One region of the Pseudarthrobacter sp. B907 genome, then DNA from elsewhere that is predicted to be linked to it. Evidence: riboswitches for the same ligand, from Rfam matches in the RefSeq annotation. Region 1 holds a riboswitch; the other holds the start of a gene.

Evidence for each region. A riboswitch is a leader RNA that binds a small molecule or an ion and turns the genes downstream of it on or off. The one in region 1 is predicted to bind cyclic di-AMP.
Region 2: linked by a shared signal. The riboswitch ahead of ABLI39_RS08850 (NlpC/P60 family protein) and the one ahead of ABLI39_RS12795 (aggregation-promoting factor C-terminal-like domain-containing protein) in region 1 are both predicted to bind cyclic di-AMP.

Annotation. Positions count from the first base shown of each region.
Region 1 covers NZ_JBEEQE010000014.1:78,244-82,318, reverse strand. Annotated here, with positions in the region: gene ABLI39_RS12810 (phosphatase PAP2 family protein) at 1-748, shown strand, start outside; gene upp (uracil phosphoribosyltransferase) at 761-1,396, shown strand; gene ABLI39_RS12800 (glyoxalase superfamily protein) at 1,451-1,828, shown strand; gene ABLI39_RS12795 (aggregation-promoting factor C-terminal-like domain-containing protein) at 1,946-2,674, opposite strand; cyclic di-AMP (ydaO/yuaA leader) riboswitch at 2,673-2,862, opposite strand; gene ABLI39_RS12790 (sensor histidine kinase) at 2,970-4,075, opposite strand, start outside.
Region 2 covers NZ_JBEEQE010000008.1:22,563-26,637, forward strand. Annotated here, with positions in the region: gene ABLI39_RS08840 (iron-dependent transcriptional repressor DtxR) at 72-767, shown strand; cyclic di-AMP (ydaO/yuaA leader) riboswitch at 917-1,128, shown strand; gene ABLI39_RS08845 (M23 family metallopeptidase) at 1,133-1,960, shown strand; cyclic di-AMP (ydaO/yuaA leader) riboswitch at 2,108-2,266, shown strand; gene ABLI39_RS08850 (NlpC/P60 family protein) at 2,531-3,271, shown strand; gene ABLI39_RS08855 (HNH endonuclease) at 3,527-4,027, shown strand.

The DNA of each region.
Region 1 (4,075 bases):
CGTCATTGTCGCCCTGGCGCTCACCAGCGCGGAGGTCTATGACAACGTCGTGGACGACGCGGGCCTGGCCAACCTGGACAAGCCGATGCTCTCCTACATGGAGCAGCTGCGCAGTCCGGGCCTGGACTCCTTCGTCACCGGCTTCACCAACATCGGCGGCGGCATCGGCATGCCGATCCTGGCCAGCATCCTGACGGCGTGGCTGATCTGGGTCTCCCGGACCTGGCGGCCGCTGATCCTGATCGGAGGCGCCGCCGCCGTGTCGGTCACCGCCACGTCGCTCGGCAAGAAACTGATCGGCCGGACGCGTCCGGACCACGTCGACGCGGTGCCGCCCTACGAGACCTCGCCGTCGTTCCCCAGCGGCCACACCCTGAACACCACCGTGGTGATCGGGCTGGTGGTCTACCTCGCCTGCCTGCAGGTGAGACGCACGCTCGCCAGGGTCGGCTTCATCACAGCCGGTGCGATCTTCATCTTCGCCATGGGCATGAGCCGGGTCTACCTGGGCCACCACTGGATGACCGACGTGATCATCGGCTGGGTGATCGGGCTGGGCTGGGTGGGGATCGTGATTCTGGCCCACCGGCTCTTCCATGTGCTGAGGCACCGGGAACACACCGGCCCCGCACCGACATTCGACAACGAGGCCCACCTGCGCGACCCCGCCCCAGAGAGCAGCCTTCGCGGCGGAACGGGCGACGCCGATACCCCCGGCCCGGCGGGACGGTCCTCCACGTCCGGGTGATAGTTTTGACCCATGCGCACTCTCGTTGTGGACCACCCGCTGGTCGCCCATAAGCTCACCGTTCTGCGGGACAAGAACACCCCGTCCCCGGTCTTCCGCCAGCTCACTGAGGAGCTCGTCACGCTCCTTGCCTACGAGGCAACCCGCGACGTCCGCACCGAACCCGTGACCATCGAGACGCCGGTCAGCACCACGATCGGCACGGCGTTCACCAAGCCCACCCCGCTGGTGGTCCCGATCCTGCGCGCCGGTCTCGGCATGCTCGAGGGCATGACCAAACTGGTCCCCACGGCCGAGGTCGGCTTCCTGGGCATGGCCCGGGACGAAGAGACCCTGGACATCATCACCTACGCCGAGCGCCTCCCCGAGGACCTGACGGACCGCCAGATCTTCGTCCTGGACCCCATGCTGGCCACCGGCGGCACCCTGCGTGAAGCCATCAAGTTCCTGTTCAAACGCGGCGCCTCGGACGTCACGTGCATCTGCCTGCTGGCCGCCCCGGAGGGCCTGGCCAAGCTGGAAGAGGAACTCTCGGAGGCCAACGTGACGATTGTGCTGGCCTCGATCGACGAGAAGCTCAACGAGAAGTCCTACATTGTCCCCGGCCTGGGCGACGCCGGCGACCGCCTCTACGGCATCGCAGGCTAGCTCCGCGGCCGGTCAAGGGTTCCGGCGGACAGCGCCCGGGACTAGCCTGTGCCCATGGACTGGAAACTTGAACTCGTGTTTGTCCCGGTGTCCGACGTGGACCGGGCCAAGGATTTCTACGTCAACCAGGTGGGCTTCAACGCCGACTACGACGAGCGCCCCTCAGAAGGCATCCGCTTCGTCCAGCTGACCCCGCCGGGCTCCGGCTGCTCGATTGCGATCGGCGAGGGTCTCAACGATGCCCCGCCCGGCACCGCCCCGGGCCTCCAGCTGGTGGTCAATGACATCGAGGCCGCCCATAAGCAGCTCAAGGACAACGGTGTGGACGTCAGCGACATCGATGTCCAGGACTGGGGGCACTTTGTCTACTTCGCGGATCCCGACGGCAACAAATGGGGGGTGCAGTACCTCCCCGACCGGCCGAACGCGTAACCCGCCAGGGCGGCCGCTGCCAGGCGGCCCGGCCGCCGCGGGGGCAGGCGCACGCGAGGCCCCGGATTCATTGAATCCGGGGCCTCGCTTTCCGCCGGGGCCCGGGTGGCGGCTTTCTTAGTACCAGTTGTTCGCGTAGTGGAAGTTCAGGGCGCCGCACGGCGAGCCGTAGCGGTCCTGCACGTACTTCAGGCCCCAGTTGATCTGGGTCCGGTAGTTGGTGCGGTAGTCCGCGCCGGCGCTTGCCATCTTCTCGGCAGGCAGGGACTGGACCACGCCGTAGGCGCCGCTGCTGGGGTTCGTGGCGGTGGTCTTCCAGTCGGACTCCTTGGTCCACAGCTTCTGCAGGCACTGCATTTCGCTGGCGGCCCAGCCATGGGCGGGCAGCTGCGCGGCGGCATAGGCCTGCGCGCCGGCGGGATCGTCGATGGCGACCGGCTGCACCGGGACCGCGGCGGGAGCGGGAGCGGCCGGCGCGGGCGGGGCCGGGGGTGCCGGGGCCTCGGCCGGCTTGACCTCGGAGGCCTTGGCGTCCACGGTGCCGGTGGAGGGGGAGGCCGGGGAGTTGCTGCCGACCTGTTCGAACTCCAGCTTCTGCAACGACGCGTCCTTGGACGCGGCCTCCGTGTGGGCCGAGGTGTTGGAAGCCTGGCCCGCGGCGCCTGCGCCCAGCAGGACCGCGAGGGCGGTGGCTACCACGGCGGCGCGCTTGCCCTTGGTGCCGGGGCCGGAGCCAATCCGGGACAGGGCCGTGCGCTTGGCCGGCTCGGCGCGGTGGCGCGCGACGTCGGCTTCAGCTGTCTGTTTAGCGCCTTCTGGGCGCATGGGTACCTTGAATTCAGTCATGTTTGCCTCTCAACGCCTACGGAGTTAGCTGTCGGGTTCGGATGCAAAAAATCCGGCCGCACGGAATCTCAACGTGGCGGCTTAACCCCAAGGGTGCATGGATGGAGAATGCCCGGGAACTCTGGGTCCCCCGCCTCTGCCTAATCCATCGGAATCCGGGAAGCGGCAGAGTTTGGCGTCAAACCGGATATGCGGCCAGGTCGATGGCCGCACTCTAGAACGATACCGGACTTTCCCGCGAAAGTCACATTTAGGTAACGGCGGCCATAGTTGGCGGCGTGGTTGCTTGCTCCTACTATCCCGCCGCAGATGGCGCGGGGAGGCGGACGGTGAACTGCGTGCGGCCGGGCCGGGACGTGACAGCGACGGTGCCGCCGTGGGCTTCGACGATGGCCTGCACAATGGACAGCCCCAGGCCGCTGGTGCCCTCCGCCGTCGCGGCCGGAACAGGGGAGGTCAAGGGGGCGGCGGCTCCGCCGCGCACCCTCGCCGGGGCCGGTTCCGGCGCCGGAACTGCGACGACGGGTGCCGCGGCCGTGACAGGGTTCCGGCGGGACGCGTCCGCCCGGGCAAAGCGGCGGAACACCCGGTCCACGAATTCAGGGGCAATTCCGGTGCCGTTGTCCGTCACCGTGACGACCGCGCTGCCGTCGTCGGCGCACTTCACCCCCGTGGTCACGGTGGTGCCGGGTTTGGTGTGCTTGCGCGCGTTGGAGAGCAGGTTCGCGAGCACCTGGTGCAGCTGGGCGGCGTCACCCCGCACCACCACGGGCTCCTCGGCGAGCTCCAGCTGCCAGAGGCGGTCCGGGGCCATGACCTTCTCGTCGCTGACCGTCTCGATCGCGAGCTGCGAGAGGTCCACGTCGCTGAACTTCAGCGGCTGGCCCTCGTCGAGGCGGGCAAGCAGGAGCAGGTCTTCCACGAGGGTGGTCATCCGTTCCGACTGGCTCTGCACGCGGGCGAGGGATTTCTGGCCGTCCGGGGTGAAGTGCTCGGTCATACGCATCAGCTCCGTGTAGCCGCGGATGGCCGTCAGCGGGGTCCGCAGCTCGTGGGACGCGTCGGCAACGAACTGCCGCACCTTCATCTCGCTCTGCTGCCGCGCCTCCAGCGCGCTGGAAACGTTGTCCAGCATCTGGTTCAGGGCATAGCCCACGCTGCCCACCTCCGTGCCGGGATTGGCGGCCGCCTCCGGCACCCGCACCGCCAGGGCAACCTCGCCGGCGTCGAGCGGGAGGCGGGAGACCTTGGTGGCCACCTCGGACAGGTGCTCCAGCGGTTTCATGGTCCGCCGGATCAGCGCCGTTCCGGCCAGCCCGATCACCACCAGCCCGCCGGCGGAGACCAGGACCATCGTCCAGACCAGTGAAGCCAGCGTGTTCTGTTTGTCCTTCAGGGGCA
Region 2 (4,075 bases), on a different contig from region 1:
CTCGCCGGGGCGCATCCTGCACGCGGTACGGTGGGAATGACGCAAGGACGGCGCTCGAGGAGCTGAGCTGAATGACGGATCTGATCGATACCACCGAGATGTATCTCCGGACCATCCTGGAACTTGAAGAAGAAAACATCGTCGCCCTCCGCGCCCGCATCGCCGAACGGCTCCGCCACTCCGGTCCCACCGTGTCCCAGACCGTCGGCCGGATGGAACGCGACGGCCTGGTGGTTGTCTCCGGCGACCGGCACCTTGAGCTGACCGACGCGGGGCGCAAGCGCGCCATCGAGGTGATGCGCAAGCACCGGCTGGCCGAGCGGCTCCTGGCCGACGTGATCGGACTCGATTGGGCCTACGTCCACGAGGAAGCGTGCCGCTGGGAGCATGTGATGAGCGAACGGGTTGAACGGCGCATCTTCGAAATGCTGGACCACCCCACCGTGTCCCCGTACGGAAATCCGATTCCCGGGCTCGCGGACCTGGGCGGTCTCCCGCCGTCGGAGGCCGCGGGCGGGGTCGTGAACCTGCTCGATGCCATGGCCGGCTACGGCGCTGACTCCCGGATCACCGTGAGCCGCCTCGCCGAGCCCATCCAGGTGGAACCGGAGCTGCTGGTGCAGCTCGACGAGGGCGGAATCCGGCCCGGCGCCCGGGTCTCGCTGGAACGCGTGGGGGAGTACATCTCGGTCCGGGTCCCCGATATCGAGGGCGCCCTTGAACTGCCTCCCGAGGTCGCGGCCCACGTCTTCGTTACGCTCGGGTAACTTGTCCGAACCGCCGTCCTGGGCGTGGGGGCCAAGTTGTGCACAGGGGAGATAACGAAATTATTACTGCCTGTCTTAATCGCCTATAGTTATGAACTGGCACTGATACTAAAGCGTTATCTGATCCGAAGCCGAGCTCTGCCAGCGGATCAGTAGGCGAGTCACCTTCTGGCAGAGGCGGGGGAACCACTACCGGCTGTTGATCCAACAGCCTTGGGGTGAAGTCCGCTAGCGGCAAGCAATCTCCATGAGGCCTCCCTTGGATGCCCCTGTGTCTGGATGCTTGCACCGGCGGACCGGGTCTTTGATCTCTCTGACCCGAATCCGACAGCTAACTTCGCAGGCTATCCAGAGAGGAACCGTAGTTGACCACCGAGACCGTCAGGGGCCGCCGTCGTGCGACCGGTCCCGCTCCGGAGCCGCGCCCGGCCGCCGTCGTAACCGCCGGGCGCCCGCGTGACGCGCACCGCGACGAACGCCGCGGCCGGCGCAGTGCGTTCCGTCAGATAACCGACTTTGCCGCTGTCAGCGGCGTCGGGCAGAAAGCCGGCATCGCCCTGGCGGCCACCGGCCTGGTCCTCACCTTCACAGTCCCGGCCACCGGCCCAGTGATGGCCACCGACTCCACGGACTCCGCCAAGACCGGCTCGGTTTCCGCCGCGGCGCAGCCCGAAGTCAAGGCCTCCGCTGCCCAGATTGACTTCAACCGCACAGCCGTCACCACCAAGGGCGACCCGGACGGCAAGCTGAAGCAGCTGCTCAGCGCCCAGTCCGCCAGCACGATCACCCGGGCGGCCTCGGCCGGCAGCCTCGGCCACCCGCTGGACACGATGGTCACCGCCTCGCCCTTCGGCTATCGGATCAGTCCCATCACGGGCGCCGTCGGGGAATTCCACCGCGGGCAGGACTACGCCGCCCAGTGCGGCACCGCCGTGCATGCCGCGGCCAGCGGCACCGTAACCTTTACCGGCTGGCACCCCTACGGGGGCGGCAACCGCGTCGTGATCGACCATGGCAATGGCCTGGAGACCACGTACAACCACTTGTCGTCCTCCACTGTCCGCGTGGGCCAGCAGGTTTCCCGCGGCGACGTGGTGGCGATGAGCGGCACCACCGGCGCCTCCACCGGCTGCCACCTCCACTTCGAGGTGATGGTCAACGGGGAAGTCGTTGATCCGCTGGGCTGGCTCTAAGCCGAGCCGAGGGACCACTCGCATTTCTGTGACACGCCGTGATCTGAATGTGACATTGAGTCCCAACTGCTGTACCGTATGAAGCACGCCAACTTCTCCGAAGTTGGCGCTCTTGAGTGGATTGCCTAACTCTGCCACCGCTCAAGGTCCGTTCGCATGACATCGTCTGGCAGGGGCGGGGGAACCAATTTTGGTCTTCGCAAGAAGACCTTGGGGTTAAGTCGCAAAGCTTCCCAGGAAGCGGCGCGGCCGGGTGACTCCCATCCGAATCCGACAGCTCACCTCGTAGGCATTGGGAGAGGCTACTTTCGTGTCTTCACGCCACAATGCTGCGCGTTCTCGCGCTGGCGAGGCTCAGTTGAGCCCGCTGAACTCCATGCTCCGCGCTGCCCTTGTCGGCGCCCGGACTGGATCTCACAACGCAGTTCCCGCTTTTGGCGCGTCTTCGCAGTACACCCTTCGCTAAAGAAACCCGTTTCGGGGCGATCCGGCGTACCCCCAAGATGCCGGAGCGTCCTCAGTCCCGCCTGAATTGAGCGCGGACAAAAGGATCACGAAAGAGAGAACTGAATGACTACTCGTGCAACCATTGCACGCCACCGCGCGGAGGTCACCAAGACCAACTCGCTGGCTGTCATTGCTAAGGCCGTCGGCGACAACGCCGGTGGTATGGGTCGCCAGGCTGCGGTTATCGCTGCAGCCTCCGGCCTGGTGCTGACCAGCGGTATCGCAGCCAACGCTGCCGAGACCAACGTTCAGCGCGAGTCGACCTCCGCTTCCGCCCTGGAAGTGCAGTCCACCTCACCGGCCACGATCTCCGCGGCCTCCAGCATCGCGATCTCCTACGAGAAGCCCGCTGTTACCACCGCACCGGCCCCCGTCGAGGCTCCCAAGCCCGTCGTCAAGGTCAAGGAAGCTGCCGCTTCCACCGGCAACGCGGTGACCGCCTCCCTGGCCACGAAGGCTCCGGCTGCTGTCAGCGGCATGGGCGCTTCGATCGCCGCTGCTGCCTACGCGCAGATCGGTGTCTCCCAGGACTGCACCATGCTGGCCACCAACGCGCTGGCCGCAGTTGGCATCAACTACCACGGCTGGCCGGCAGGTTACCTGTCCCTGGGCCGCACCGTGAGCGCTGCTGAAGCTCAGCCGGGCGACCTCGCCTACTACCAGAACGGCGGCATGGGCATGGCCCACATCGCTGTTTACGTCGGCAACGGCATGGCCGTCCACGGCGGCTGGAACGGCGGAACCACCGCGCTGTACAGCGTCAACGTCGGCTCCGGCCCGGTCTTCATCCGCGTCGGCGGCTAAGACTGAATCCCGGCGCCCGCCGGAAGCATCGTGAAGGACCCCTGCCCGCGGCAGGGGTCCTTTGCGTTGCCCGGGGCGCGGTGCCGACCCGCCCCCGGACCCTGCGGCGGACCCAGCCGCGGGGGCGCGCCGAAACAAAATTCGGTAAACCGGGCCTGCCGTGTTTACTCTTGTGGTGTCGATCCATAGCCCGACCATGCACAGGGCAGCCGGCCCTCGTGCCCCTGGCGGGTGCGGCCGTGAAGAGGTATGCGGATGCGCACTCTCGTTCTGAATGCTGGATATGAACCGCTGGCGGTAGTCACCTTCCGCCGGGCGCTGGTCCTTGTGCTGACGGGGAAGGCCAGTGTGGTGGCCGAAGGCGACGATCCCGTGGTGGGCCCGCAGGATATCCTCGGCCGGCCCTCCGTGATCCTGCTGAACAGGTACATCAGGCCGCGCTACAACACTCTGACGGCGGTCAGCCGCAGGGGGGTGCTGCGCCGCGACAACCACCGCTGCGCCTACTGCGGCAAGGCGGCCCACACCATCGACCATGTCCAGCCCAAGTCCCGGGGCGGCGCGGATTCGTGGGAAAACCTCGTCGCCGCCTGCCTGCGCTGCAACAATGCCAAGGGGGACCATACACCCGGGGAAATGGGCTGGAAACTCGGCTTCCTTCCCGGCCCGCCCAAGGGCACCATCTGGCAGATCAAGGAGCTGGAGAAGCCCGCCCCGGCCTGGGACCCGTTCCTGCTTCCCGAAAAGGCACACTGAGCATCCCGGGCTGACGCCCGGCGCCCGCCGCGGCGGCTAGGCTGGGTG